Regions from separate parts of the Cytobacillus pseudoceanisediminis genome, predicted to be linked through region 2. Evidence: riboswitches for the same ligand, from Rfam matches in the RefSeq annotation. Region 2 holds a riboswitch; each other region holds the start of a gene.
The links. Region 2 has a riboswitch for S-adenosylmethionine ahead of M5V91_RS18145 (LLM class flavin-dependent oxidoreductase). Riboswitches for the same ligand answer to the same signal wherever they lie in the genome.
Positions count from the first base shown of each region.

Region 1: linked by a shared signal. The riboswitch ahead of M5V91_RS09880 (Na+/H+ antiporter NhaC family protein) and the one ahead of M5V91_RS18145 (LLM class flavin-dependent oxidoreductase) in region 2 are both predicted to bind S-adenosylmethionine.
Region 3: linked by a shared signal. The riboswitch ahead of M5V91_RS25105 (methionine ABC transporter ATP-binding protein) and the one ahead of M5V91_RS18145 (LLM class flavin-dependent oxidoreductase) in region 2 are both predicted to bind S-adenosylmethionine.
Region 4: linked by a shared signal. The riboswitch ahead of M5V91_RS10580 (O-methyltransferase) and the one ahead of M5V91_RS18145 (LLM class flavin-dependent oxidoreductase) in region 2 are both predicted to bind S-adenosylmethionine.

Region 1 covers NZ_CP097349.1:1,846,576-1,850,225, reverse strand. The annotation lists gene M5V91_RS09890 (cold-shock protein) at 309-509, shown strand; gene M5V91_RS09885 (DUF421 domain-containing protein) at 627-1,211, shown strand; SAM riboswitch class I at 1,373-1,477, shown strand; gene M5V91_RS09880 (Na+/H+ antiporter NhaC family protein) at 1,564-2,847, shown strand; gene M5V91_RS09875 (exonuclease SbcCD subunit D) at 3,027-3,650, shown strand, end outside.
Region 2 covers NZ_CP097349.1:3,380,510-3,384,159, forward strand. The annotation lists gene M5V91_RS18140 (ATP-grasp domain-containing protein) at 1-768, opposite strand, end outside; gene M5V91_RS18145 (LLM class flavin-dependent oxidoreductase) at 784-1,833, opposite strand; SAM riboswitch class I at 1,944-2,047, opposite strand; gene M5V91_RS18150 (ABC transporter permease) at 2,165-3,148, opposite strand; gene M5V91_RS18155 (ABC transporter ATP-binding protein) at 3,156-3,650, opposite strand, start outside.
Region 3 covers NZ_CP097349.1:4,696,130-4,699,779, forward strand. The annotation lists partial or broken gene pdxR (MocR-like pyridoxine biosynthesis transcription factor PdxR) at 1-242, opposite strand, end outside; partial or broken gene M5V91_RS25100 (DMT family transporter) at 374-1,286, shown strand; SAM riboswitch class I at 1,361-1,460, shown strand; SAM riboswitch class I at 1,562-1,662, shown strand; gene M5V91_RS25105 (methionine ABC transporter ATP-binding protein) at 1,772-2,803, shown strand; gene M5V91_RS25110 (methionine ABC transporter permease) at 2,793-3,443, shown strand; gene M5V91_RS25115 (MetQ/NlpA family ABC transporter substrate-binding protein) at 3,462-3,650, shown strand, end outside.
Region 4 covers NZ_CP097349.1:1,980,293-1,983,942, reverse strand. The annotation lists gene M5V91_RS10585 (coiled-coil domain-containing protein) at 1-986, shown strand, start outside; SAM riboswitch class I at 1,060-1,166, shown strand; gene M5V91_RS10580 (O-methyltransferase) at 1,272-1,676, shown strand; gene M5V91_RS10575 (hypothetical protein) at 1,694-1,849, shown strand; gene M5V91_RS10570 (PH domain-containing protein) at 1,873-2,256, shown strand; gene pdxR (MocR-like pyridoxine biosynthesis transcription factor PdxR) at 2,291-3,650, opposite strand, start outside.

The DNA of each region.
Region 1 (3,650 bases), 1.5 Mb from region 2:
TGAATGCATCATATAATTTGTTTGTCTGATTGTCTCTAAAATGGTAGATATATCATGATAGATTTACACATTTTGGAATCCGCGGAAGACGAAATAGTTTGAAAATTCCTTTTGCAAACGGGTGGTATAGTTGACATTCCTTCCTATAAGTGCTAAATTTGAATCAGCCGTTATGCATCGTGTTATATTTTGCTAGCTGCTTTTTCAACCGTTAGGCAATGGTCTGGATGAGTAATGAACGTAAAGTTATAAGCGTGTATATGGTGAATTTACACATGGCTTTTTCTAGCCAATAGGAGGATTTTTTCATGAAAAACGGTAAAGTAAAATGGTTCAATGCTGAAAAAGGTTTCGGATTCATCGAAGGTGAAGACGGAAACGACGTATTCGTACATTACTCTGCTATCCAATCTGAAGGTTTCAAATCTTTAGAAGAAGGCCAAGAAGTTTCTTTCGAAGTTGTTGAAGGTGCACGCGGACCTCAAGCAGCTAACGTAACTAAACTATAATCGACAGACCCATACAAAAACAGCCTGGCCATTTGGTCAGGCTGTTTTATTTATCAACGATTGTATATAAGTACATGCTATGCCACAACCTATGGGAAAAAGGGAAGGTGGTATAAGATGGATTTTTTATGGGAATCAGTCCTTTTAATTTTTTCAGGGGTATTGCTTTTACGTGTGGCCGGAAGAAAATCCATTTCGCAAATGACATTAGCTCAAACAGTTGTGATGATTTCAATAGGTACCATTATCATTCAGCCGATCATTGAGACAAGTGTTTGGAAAACGATTGTGGCAGCAGCTATCTTAATCGGATCATTAATATTAATGGAATATCTGCAGGTAAAGTTTAATTTTATTGAAAAATTTATAACGGGCAAATCCAAAATTGTGATTGAGGATGGGAAGCTAAAAACAGCAAATATGAGGAAGCTGCGCTTTACAGCTGATCAGCTGGAAATGAGGCTTAGAACCAACGGAATCACAAAAATTTCAGATGTCAAAATGGCTACGCTTGAACCGAATGGACAGCTTGGGTATGAGTTAATGAATGATGCGAAGCCTTTGACTGTTGGAGAATTTAAAAGGCTGATAGGAGAAATGATTTTGCAGTCACCCGTTCAGCCTGCACCACAAGCATCAGGTGATATATTTCAGGAGCTGAAAAAGGGGCATTCCCCGCCAAATTCAAAAGATCTGCACTAATTTTAAGCCGCATTGCGGCTTTTTTAAATTCATAATCCCCATCTTTCCCCTTTTAAAGTATTATTCAGATTCTTAATCTATAACAAAAAAGTGCTTGAAGTTTCGCGAGTTTCCTGTATAATTTTCAAACGTGAGTTATTTCAGAATAATTTCATATAAATCACTTATCAAGAGAGACTGAGGGACTGGCCCGAAGATGTCTCGGCAGCGGGCTCTATAGAGCGCTGTGCCAAATCCAGCAAGCATAGGTGCTTGGCAGATAAGAAGAGAACGATTGATTTGTTAAGATCTCTTCTTGCTTGAAGAGGTCTTTTTATTTTGCTGGAAAATCCATTCGGAGAGGAGATTTTTAATGAAAAACAAGGGCAATCCCTGGGCATTATTGCCGCTTTTGGCTTTCCTTCTAATTTTTATTGGAAGCGGCATAGCAACAGGAGATTTCAATAGCATTCCAATCATTGTCAGTGTATCCGCTACAGCCGGAATAGGACTGGCAATGAACAGAAAAAAGCCATTCATGGAAAAAGTAGAGATATTCACTAAAGGGGCAGGTCATCCCGATATTATATTAATGTCCATCATTTTTATCCTGGCAGGGGCCTTTTCTGGTACAGCTAAAGGTATGGGTGCAGTTGATTCAACAGTGAACCTTGCACTCTCTTTTATCCCGCAGAATCTGCTTATGGTCGGAATTTTTATCATTGCATGCTTTATTTCATTATCAATGGGAACATCAATGGGGACAGTTGTAGCTCTCGCTCCAATTGGTGTAGCTCTTTCTGCGGAGACCGATATTTCCGTCGCATTGGCCATGGCAGCAATAATAGGCGGTGCCATGTTCGGGGATAATCTTTCCGTCATTTCTGATACGACCATTGCAGCGGTCAGGACACAAGGAACGAGAATGACCGATAAATTCCGTGTGAATTTCTTAATCGTCCTGCCTGCTGCATTGCTTACGGCTTTGATTCTTGGGATTTTAACAGCAGGTCAGGAAAGCGTGGTAACCAGCGGGGATTACAGCTTTTTGAAAGTAGTCCCTTATCTTGGCGTATTGGCTGCAGCTTTGCTTGGCATGAATGTCATTCTTGTCCTTAGCGGGGGTATCCTTCTTGCAGGGCTGATCGGAATTGCAGACGGCAGCTATACCTTTGTTTCATTCCTGCAAATGGTTGCTGAAGGAATGGCTGGTATGCAGACCCTTGCGATAATTGCCATCCTCATTGGCGGATTGGTTGAGATCATCCGATTTAATGGCGGAATCGATTACTTGCTTCACATGGCTACAAGCAAAATAAAATCTCGCAGGGGAGCTGAATTTGGTATTGCGTCACTTGTCACCCTGACAAATTTATCTACAGCCAATAACACAATTGCCATCATTATTGCAGGGCCGCTTGCCAAAAAAATTGCAGATCAATATGAGATTGACCCACGTAAATCAGCAAGTATTCTTGATATATTTGCCTGTTTTGTACAAGGGACTATCCCATATGGGGCACAGATGCTGGCTGCTTCCGGGCTCGCTGCCATTTCGCCGGTGAGCATCATGGCATATTCCATTTATCCAATATTAATTGGCATTTGCGGTGTTATAGCCATTTTGATTAACTTCCCTAAGCTAAAAAAGCAATAGATGAAAGAGCCTTTGTTGGGCTCTTTTTCTTTTCGAATAATGCTATGTTTTGGAAATAATCTTTGATATAATTAGAACGAATGTTCTGTCAAATTTTGCTGAGCCATTGCCGTTTTTTGATTTGGTATAATGGTAACATTGCAGAAAGAATCTCAGGCAAGGAAAAGAGGGTGTTAGATATGAAATTTATCCATACCGCTGATTGGCATTTGGGCAAGCTGGTCCATGGTGTATATATGACCGGAGATCAGCGTCATTTTTTGCATCAATTTATTGATGTGGTAGAGGAAGAAAAGCCGGATGCAGTCGTTATTGCAGGAGACTTATATGACCGTTCCGTACCTCCGACTGATGCTGTAGAATTGCTGAATGAAATCCTTTTTAAAATAAATGTAGAGCTCAATACACCTGTGGTTGCCATAGGAGGAAACCATGACAGCGCTGAAAGGCTGTCCTTTGGTAGCTCCTGGTACAAACAAAGCAAGTTCTACCTGTCTGGAAAACTGGTAAATGATTTTAGGCCCATACATATTAATGGTGTGAACTTTTATCTGGTTCCGTATGCTGAACCCGGAATGGTCAGGCATTTGCTTGATGACGACCGTGTGCATTCCCATGATGATGCAATGAAGGCAATTGTGAACAGAATTGAAGAGTACCTGAATCCAAATGAACCGAACGTTCTTGTCGGACATGCTTTTGTTTTGGGCGGTGCTACCAGTGATTCGGAGAGGACCCTCTCTGTCGGAGGATCAGGCTGTGTCCATTCCAGCAGCTTTGATCCTTTCTCCTATACGGCACTT
Region 2 (3,650 bases):
ATTCCTGGCCAGAACGTCTTTATATTTTTCTAAAATTTCGTCCTCAAAACCTTCAATGATTTGGAACTTTGGCTTCTCTTCTGCTTCTTCTCCAACAGGACAGAATAAGTCGCCAATCTGGCATGCGTCCGCAGGGCATAGTTCAAATCCTTCCGATGTATCAACCCTGACGGCATAAACAAAGTTGCCTCCGACAAATTCACAGCGGGTGATATAGCTTTCGGGAGATTGAATATATTCCTGAACAAGGGTAATGCCATCAACAGGCTCTTCGAAGGAAGGTCCCTCCACATAAGCTTTTAGAGCTTCAATACTATGGAATAATTGAACACCCAGGCCTTTGCCGGCACGGTTATGCTTCGTGATAAACGGCTGTCCGGCAAATGCTTCGGCCGCCTTAATAATATGTTGTTTTCCAACCGCTGCAATCGTTTTGGGAGTCCTGACACCAGATTTGTTTAATTCCAAGTACTGCAAAACCTTACTAACTTCAAGCTTCAGAGCGCTCGTTCCATTCAACACTGTACGGCCATGTGCTTCAAGCCAGGCCAATACTTGTCCCGAAAATTCAGCTGCAAAGCGATGATCACGGGTATGAGAAGAAGCACTCATCCGGCTATAGAAGATTCCTTCTGGAGGTTCTGCCGATAAATCTACCGTTCCTTCGTCCAAATGCCATTCTTCATAAGGAACACCCAGTTCCTCCAGCCTTTTTGTCAAATGGACTGTCCACTCACTATTTTCATGAATTACATATACCTTGCTCATTATTATGGCCCCTTTCTAGCTCTTTATTAAACTGCGTTTTTGTTCCACTAATGGCATAACCGTCTTTGCAAAGCGTTCCATTTCCTCCAGCTGAGGTGAAAATTGCAATAATAATAAGTCTAGGCCAGCTTCTTCATATTGTAAAATCCGATCAGCAATTTGCTCTGGTGTTCCTACTAAGTTTGGCCGCAGACCTCTGTTAGAGACAGAGTAATCCTGCAGCTGAATCTGCTGCTCTAATTGTGACTTTGTAGTGAAATCCTTAAAACCGGCGTAACCGCTGGAATCCTTCACAGCCGTGATTTTTTCAAGCTCAGCAAGAGCTTCTTCTTCTGTATCACGGCAAATAACATAAGCAGCCATTCCGAAAGAACTGAATGGCGCATTGCCCGTTTGTTCACGCCGTGCCTTCATTTCTCCTATTTTCAGATCAATCTCCTCAGCCGTTCCGCCGTGCATAACATAAGCATCACATTTTTCTGCAATGGTCTGCTTGCCTTTTTCGCTTTCACCGCCTGCATAAAGAATCGGGTTAGGTCTTTGAACTGGCTTTGGAGCAAGCTTCGTGTCCCTTAAGTCGTAAAATTGACCGGAATAATGGAAGGTTTCTTCCGTCCATAACCCTTTTAGAACATCAATGAACTCCTCAGTGCGGGCATAACGCTCATCATGTTCTGTAAAAATACCGCCATATTGACGCGCTTCTTCGGCCCACCAGGCAGAAACCACATTTAGAGTAAAACGGCCGTTGCTGATTTGATCAATATTGGCTGCCATTTTTGCTGCTACAGCAGGATTATGAAAACCAGGGCGGATCGCGGTCATAATTTCAATTTTTTCCGTCACGGCTGCAAGTGCGGCTGCCGTGGACCAGGCTTCAAGAGAATCATGGTCCGGTCCTTTAATATCATTTAAATATAATTCAGCTATTAACGTAGTCGAGTATCCCCATTTTTCAGCCGACTGAATGACGTTTTTAGCATATTCAAAGGTTGGCGGCATATTTTCGTCTTCTACATTTCGCAGCCAGCCTCCAAAAATCGGCAACCAGAAACCATATTTCATTTTTCTTCTCTCCTCTTGCATTTTTAAATATCTACTTTTCGCATAACTTAAGTTGGATTTATAAGCAATTAAAAAACTCTCCTCCTAAGAAGAGAGTTTTATCAACCCTCTTCTCATCTTTCAAGCGATGCGCTTGCTGGAATTGGCACAGTATTCATCAGAACCTGCTGCCGAGGCTTCAAAGGGCCAGTCCCTCCACCTCTCTGGATAAGAAGAAAATATTCAATTTTTTAATTAATTAAAGCGATAATAATTTAAATTCACCCAATTGTCAATCAATTATTTCTGAACTCTAAATACTAATAAGGATTATCCTTATATAATGACACTCTTAATACATATCCTTCTGAGTAAAATTCCAAAACGCAACAGCAAGACAGGCGGCAGCCCAAATCCCAAGCATGGTTAATGAAAATGGCAGTGACATCCCTTCAATCGGCGGAGCTTGACCTTCTAAGTAGTTAATCAGATCAAAGTTCAAGTTCACTAAATACTTGGAGCTCGTCCAGCTCGAACCGATAGAAGATAACAGGGTGCCTGCGATTAACACGGCCATCATCGCCCCAATTCCAGTCGCTGTATTTTTCACCAGAACCGATATCATGAGGCTTATGGTTCCAACAACCGCTGTTACCACCCAGGCAAGCCCAACTGACATCAGCAGGTATTCCCACATCGGCAGGGTATGGATGTATTCCGTTGAAAACTCACCAGATGCAGAAGCTTGAAATCCGGTCAAAATAGGTGCAGTCCAGCCATCATAACCGAGTACGATTCCTGAAACCCCATAACAGACAATCACGGTTGCCGCCATCAGCATGGAGGTATAAAGCAAAACCGTCAGCCATTTAGCCATTAGGATTCTCCATCGTTTAACCGGCCGGGACAGCAATGTTTTGATGGTGCCATCATTATATTCCCCGCTCACAATATCAGCCATTATAATAATAATGAATAAAGGCAGGACAAGCGTGATTCCCTGTGAGAAAAAGATGCGGATAAACGTAGGGGCTCCAGGATAGTTTGGATTAATATCGTTGTCCAGATAATACTGCTTTTGCTTCAGATCAAATTCAAGGAACTGTCTGAACTCGTCCTGGATTCCGCTCGATGCCAGCCGATTTTGCCGATCGACAATCTCCTGCTGAAGCTCCACTCTCCAGTCCAGAGTGCCCTGTTTTTCGATTTTCTCCTGTATCTCCCGGTATTGTGCGTATGTAAACATAGAGACTAGAATGACTAAAATGACGGTGACAACCGCCATGCGTTTTTTGGAAGCAATCTTCATCACTTCATTATGAATCAGGCCAATCATATTTGGATTAGACAATATGATCGCCTCCTGTCAAACTAATAAATAGATCCTCCAATGTCTGCACTTTCCTTTCGATCGTCCATACATCAATACCCGCCTTCATTAAAGCTTCATTCAGGAGCGAGGTTTTGCTGTCATCCATAAGAGTGTGTATAGTATGGTCATCATATAGTTCTGCAGCCTGGACATATGGGGATTCTTTAAGAATAGCAAATGCACGAAAAGAATCACTGACTCTCCAATCCACACCAGATGACAGTGCACCAACTAAATCGCTGACGCTGCCGACCTTCACGATCTTCCCATGGCTCATAATAGCCACACGGTCCGCCAGCAACTCGATTTCACTTAAAATATGACTGGATACGAGCACCGAAAGGCCCGTATCATCGACCAGCTTCCTGATAAATGTCCGCAGATCTTTGATTCCCATCGGGTCCAGTCCATTTGTAGGTTCATCCAGTATAAGCACATCCGGACGGCCTAACAATGCTTGTGCAAT
Region 3 (3,650 bases), 1.3 Mb from region 2:
GAAGCGAGCAAGGTCCAAGTATTATTAATAACCTTTGTGCCAACCCCCGTTTTCCCTTCTATTAGTCCATCTGCAGCAAGTTCTTCCAGAGCAGTGATAATTGTGCTTCGGTTTACTCCAAACTCCTCAGCCAGTTTCCGCTGGCTTGGAATTTTACTTCCGATTGGCCATTCCCCTTTGGAAATCTTTCCTTTAATAGTCTCAATAACTTGCTGATATTTTGGCAATTGTGCTGTATCCATCCATATAACCGCCTTTATGAAAATTGGCTGGCAAAATTCTTTCCTAATTGGTTGAGGACATTGTATCAGTTATTGATTATCCTGAAAAGCAGCACAGATAATGGCTGGAAATGTTGATAAGGGGGATGAAGTTGGCAAATAAGAAATTTATGATTATCGGGGCGCATAGTTCTATCATCATTCTTTGGGCATCCGCATTCCCGGGAATTCGGGCTGGGCTTGAATCGTACTCCCTGAGCACCTTGCCCTTTTTAGACTTTTAGTTGGTTCGGCTGCACTTGGTGTCTTAGCACTGCTGACAAGGATGCGTCTTCCGGATATAAAAGATCTTCCTGCTATTTTTATACTTGGATTCCTTGGTTTTACGGTTTATCATACAGCTCTCAACATTGGGGAAAAACAGTAAGCGCCGGGCCGGCAAGCTTGATTGTATCAATGACTCCGATCTTTTCGGCTGCGTTGGCTGCTTTATTTTTAAGGGAAAGGTTTGGAAGGGTCAGGTGGACTGGTTCCGCAGTCAGTTTTGCTGGTGCCGCACTTATTTCGCTTGGTGCAGGAGGAGGGTTTGAAATCCAAACCGGTATTTTATTTGTCCTGCTTGCTTCCATTTCAGAAAGCATCTATTTCGTGTTTCAGACTAAATATTTTAATAAATACGGATTTTTGTCATTTACATCCTATACGGTATGGGCAGGGACTGGTTTTATGCTGATTTATCTTCCTGGGCTTGGTAATGAGATCTTTCATGCATCGGCCGAATCCACTTTAAGTGTCATCTATTTGGGGATTTTTCCAACGGTAATTCCATATATTGCCCTAGCTTTTCTTGCGTCCATAGGAGGGACTTCTGAAGCGACAAGCTCTCTTTATCTGACACCAGCAATAGCATTTGTCATTGCTTGGGTTTGGCTGGGAGAGGTGCCGACTATGTTATCCGTTGCGGGTGGTATAATCGCTCTGGCAGGTGTGATGATTATTCACCGTAAAGACAGCTCTGTTAAAGTAACGGAAATTTTTGAAAATGGACCAAGTGAAAATATTTGAATAATAATGATTGACATCCTTTTCTTTATGGTGGTAAAGTAATAAGCATATTAAACAACCGAATAATAAAAATCTTCTTATCCAGAGAGGTTGAGGGACTGGCCCTATGACACCTCGGCAGCGGACAAAAGTGTACCGTGCCAAATCCAGCAAGCGTAGCTTGAAAGATAAGAAGAGGACCATTGATAAATGCCGCCCTCTTCTTTCTTTAGAAGAGGGTTTTTGTTTTTATCCGAAAAAATGCATCAAGATTCTATTCATAAACATATGAATAATTCTTATCGAGAGAAGCAGAGGGACCTGGCCCAATGAAGCTTCGGCAGCAGGCAGACTGCACTGTGCCAAATCCAGCAGGCGATAGCCTGAAAGATAAGGAGGGGACTTCAAAAAACCTCTTCTGTTAGAAGGGGTAAATTTCAGGATATAATTCTTAGTTTTCCCATGGGATTAATTATATATAACATTTAGAAAAGGAGAGATGCTGAATGATAGAGTTTCAGAATTTAAAGAAAATCTATGAAAGCGGAGGACAGCAGGTAGCTGCTTTAAATGGAATAGACTTAAAGATTAACAAAGGTGAGATTTTCGGTGTGATCGGCTTCAGCGGTGCGGGAAAGAGCTCTTTGATCCGCTGTGTCAATTGGCTGGAGAAGCCGACTTCAGGAAAGGTCATTGTCAGTGGACATGATCTGACGGCTTTATCTGTAAGAGAAATTCGCGAAGTGAAAAGAAACATCGGGATGGTCTTTCAGCATTTTAATCTTTTAAATTCGAAAACAGTGTTTGCCAATGTGGCGATGCCGCTCACACTGGCTAAGATCCCTAAAGATGACATCAAAAAGCGTGTCCATGAACTATTAGAATTCGTGGGGCTTGCAGACAAGGCAAACAGCTATCCCGATCAGCTGTCAGGCGGGCAAAAGCAGCGGATCGGAATTGCCAGGGCGCTGGCGACCCAGCCTTCCATTCTATTATGTGATGAAGCAACTTCAGCGCTGGATCCGCAGACAACCAGCTCTATCCTGCAGCTGCTGAAAAAAATAAATAAAGAATACAACATTACTATACTGATCATTACCCATGAAATGTCTGTAATCAGAGAGATCTGTGATCGTGTCGCTGTAATAGAGGCAGGAAAAATTATCGAAGAAGGAACCGTCTTCAATGTCTTTTCATCACCAAAGACACAAACAGCGAAAAACTTTGTCAGCACTGTCATGAATGATCAAATACCTGACTCCATTAAAGAAGTGATTGAAAAACAGCAAGGGCTTCAAAAGGTATTTAGAATCAACTTTGTTGGAAATTCTGCCGGGCAGCCGCTCCTCTCGCAGGTTGCCAAAAAGTTTAATATCGACTTCAACGTCCTGTTTGGAAATATTACTGAACTTCAGGGAACACCGTTTGGCAACCTGATTGTCGAATTCCAGGGTCCGGACAGTGAAATCAGACGTGCTATACAGTACATCAGCCAGGAAAAAGTTTCAATAAAGGAAGTGACAACACGTGCTAGTTAATCAGGAAAAAATCATCGAAGCCTTAATCGAAACGGTTCAAATGGTGGCATTCTCATTGCTGTTTTCAGCTATTATCGGACTGCCGCTTGGTATATTGCTTGTCGTAACAAGGAAAGGGCATCTGCTGGAAAACCTCGTTGTTTTTAATATCATAAACAGCATTATTAATATTTTCAGATCAGTTCCCTTCATCATTTTAATGGTGGCCATTATCCCCATTACCAGGCTGATTGTCGGAACATCGATAGGTACGGCTGCAGCCGTAGTGCCGCTAGTCTTTTATGCCGGGCCATATATTGCAAGATTAATAGAAAACTCATTGCTTGAGGTAGATCCGGGAGTCATAGAAGCTGCAGAAGCAATGGGAGCAACACCAGGCCAGATAATATTAAAATTCCTGATTCCGGAAGCACTTAGTTCGCTGGTATTAGGCTTTACAATTGCAACAATCGGATTGGTCGGAGCATCAGCCATGGCCGGGGCAGTCGGAGGCGGCGGGCTTGGTGACCTCGCCATTACCTACGGCTACCAGAGATTCGATACAACAGTCATGCTGATTACCGTTGCGATCTTAGTTGTCATGGTTCAGGGCCTGCAGTCATTCGGAAATATCTTATCCAAAAAAATCAGAAGAAGATAAATAAGGAGGAAATACATCATGAAAAAACTATTCTTAACATTCATTATTTTAGCATTGGGTGTGTTCACTGCAGCATGCTCAAGCACAACTGGAGGAGAAGAAACAAAGAAGATTAAATTAGGTGTAAGCGGTTCTGATACACGCATCTGGGACTTTATTGCAGAAAAGGCTGAAAAGGAAGGCATTGAAATTGAAGTTGTGACATTC
Region 4 (3,650 bases), 1.4 Mb from region 2:
AGGAGAAGCACGCAAAAATTGAACAATCCCTGCGCAATTTAAAACTCAATATTGAAGGCAAGGATTGGGAGATCCGCTTTAAGAATGAAGTCTTAACTACGCTTGATCATATGGATACGAGGCATTATGCACATATTCAAAGTGTTGTCCAAAACATGAAGCGCTTCTCACAGAGCGGCTTAGAGCAGCTGGAACGCGATAAAGAACGGGCAGAAAAGGCGCAAAACTTCTGGGCAAGCCGTGCGAGTATGAAGGTGATGAGTATTTCGGAAGCGATTCGCTCGATGATTGCGAAAATGAAGCTGAAGAATGAACGGGGGTCTTTCCCACTCGTCCAGCTCAAAGAAGACATCCTTCCTAAAAAAGCGGAAGATATTGAACCTTTACTGAAACAGCATTTTGTTTCGGCCATTAACAAAATTACGAAACGATTCGAGATGATTGATGACCATAATCTGGAGCTGGATCAGGAAATCAAACAGCTCATCAGTGATGAGCAGATTTTATTTGTCTCCCTCAGGAATCGTTACCCGGAACTGCTGGTATATAATATGCGTACTGATAATGCCTTCATGTATGGAAAACCGCAGCGTGAGCATTATTCAACCTGGCAGACGATCAACCAGGGTTCAAAGACTAAATCGGATGGCAGCGGCGGCCAAAAGTTATCTGCCCGCATGGTCATGATGATGATGCTTCTTTCGGTTAAGAGTGAAACTGATCAAAGCTGGGTTCCGTTAGTCTGTGATAATCCGTTCGGACAAGCGGCTTCTGCCCATGTGCTTGACCCGATTTTCGCTGTAGCTGATAAGCTGAAGTTTCAATTCATCGTCGTTACTCCGCCTGAGTTGGTAAAAACAGAGATCAGCCAGAGGTTTGATGCGTACTATAAATTGGATTTCATCCGGGAAAAAGGGAAAGAGATTGTGTCGGATACGATTGTACCGGCATTTCGAATTTATCAGGGAGAGGAAGCAGTTCATTAGATTAAAAGAATTAAAGTATTGCCATCTTGCAAAAAATATGCAATACTTGGTTGAAAATAATATTTTATACAAATTCTTATCCAGAGAGGTGGAGGGACTGGCCCTGCGAAGCCTCAGCAACCCCTGATTATGTCAGGAAGGTGCTAATTCCAACAGAGTTGACGCTCTGGGAGATAAGAGGTCGTTTTTGATAATAAAGGCCTCTTATAAAGAGGCCTTTTTTTGATGTTCTTTTTAGGTTGATCTCGGTTTAGATAATAACGAAGAAAGAGGAGGAAAAACAAAATGGAAAACAGTGTTATACAGGTACCGGAAGCATATTCGAGAATATTACAGGATTCTGATGTGCTGGGTTTCGGGCAATCATGTGATCGAAAAACAGGGTTTTTACTAAAGGGGCTGGCTGCCTCCAAACCAGGAGGAAGCTTTTTGGAGCTGGGCACAGGTACGGGGGCATCTGCTTCCTGGATCATAGATGGGATGGATGAAAGCAGTAAGCTAACGACCGTTGACATAGATTCGACAGTTCAATCCATCGCGAAAAAAACCTCGGGTATGACAGCAGAATTACATTTTGCTGTGAGGACGGAGCAGCTTTTATTCAAAACCTGTCGGAAAGGTTCGATTTTATTTTTGCAGATACGTGGCCAGGGAAATTCGAGCTTCTGGACAAAACCCTGGATCATTTAAATATCGGCGGTTTTTATGTGATTCATGATGTGTTTCCGCAGCAGAAATTGCCTGAAGAATTTCGGATCAAAGCCACTAAACTCCTGAAAACACTGCAGGACAGACCTGACCTGGACATTACAGAATTGGATTGGTCTACTGGGCTGATACTGGCAGTGAAGACAGCGGTTTGATAGTTTATTAAGGGGGACGTTCCATGAGTAGCGTTAAAAATCAGGTTAAACATGTATTGTATGAAGGTGAAACCATTATTGAATGTCTAAGCTGTTCATTAGTGGCTCATTTCTGTTTAGCACCGCATCCAGGCTTCTTTGCGGCAACAAACAAAAGACTGCTGTTTTATGGAGTTCCTGCATCAGGAACAACCAAGGATTTAGTTGAAGAATTTGCGTATATCAATATAACTTCCATTGAAGAAAAAAGGGGAATCACCGGCAGGCATATTCATATGTACTATAACCAGGACTTGTATAAATTTCAGCAAATCCAGGGGATGAATATGTTTGATTTTATGGCAGCGGTTAAGGAAAAGATGTGTATGTTTGTTGCTTCGGCAAAAGAGCGTTATCCCGTAGGATAAACGCCCTTTTAAATTGTGGAATTTATAGCTTAGCTTAGTTGCTCAGACAACTTTTCCATGATTTAGCGATTAACTGGACTCCTCTCTCAATCTCGTCCATCGAGGGTGCGCCATATCCAATCATCACATGATGGTTTGGCTTGTGCAGCTGATACATAGGCGAAACAGCATCGATTTCAACACCTGCCGACTTTGCCAGTTCAATTGCTTTCGCTTCAGTCAATTCTTCGGGTAATTTCACGATGATATGCAAGCCCGCTGTATCTCCAATGATGTCAAAGTGGTCTCCTAAGTGTTTTGACAGGCTTTCTATTAAACAGCTCCGCTTGGATCGATATAACGTTCTCATTTTTGCTATATGAGATGTATAAAGTCCTTCTTCCATAAATTTTGCAGCAGCCTGCTGATCGATTCTTGAAACATTCGTCTTTTGGTAACCATTAAATTTTTCAAAGTCTTGCTGCAGAGATACTGGCATAATCAGATAGCTGATCCGAAGTGATGGCAGCAATGTTTTTGAAAAGGTGCCAAAGTACAGTACCCGCCCGGTTGAATCCAAATGGGACAATGCCGGGATTGGTGCCCCTTTGTAGCGGAATTCAGAATCATAGTCATCCTCGATAATATAAGCGTCCTGTTTGATTGCCCAATTTAACAGCTCAATCCTTCTGGCAATAGACATAATTGTACCGGTAGGGTATTGATGAGCAGGTGTCGTATACAATAATTTTATTGGCTCTTCAGCATCAGGCACACAGCATCCATCCTCATCCACAGAAATCGGATAACAAGGCAGCTGTAATTGATCAAAAACAGATCTTGCCCGAATAAAACCTGGATCTTCAATCCCGATGGCTTTCCGCTTAAAAAACAAACAGACATTTAACAGCTGCGGCTGAAATCCGCTGAATAGATACACTTGTTCCGGCTGACAGGCTAGCCCTCTAGCTTGCTGAAGGTATTGTGCAATTTGAACACGCAAAGAATATTCACCCTGCCACGGGCCATTGCTGGCATTGGATTCCTTAAGCTCTTTTCGATAAAGTCTATTCCATTGTTTGTAAGGAAATGCAGAGGCATCAATCTGCCCATTTTTAAAATTAATGAGAAACTCTTGCTGATCTCTTTTCTCCAGGCCCATTGTATTAATCTGACTATAATGCATTTCATCCTGAATTTCAGAAACAAAATAGCCTTTGCGTTCTGCTGAATAACAGTACCCTTCACTCTGCAATTGTTCGTAAGCCATCTGAACAGTTATGATGCTTACGTTTAATTGTTCAGCCAGCCTCCGCTTTGCAGGAAGTCTTGCATGAGCTGACAATTTTTTATCTAAAATCGCCAGCCGAATTTGTTCATAGATTTCTTTATACTTTATTCCATTTTCCGAAAGC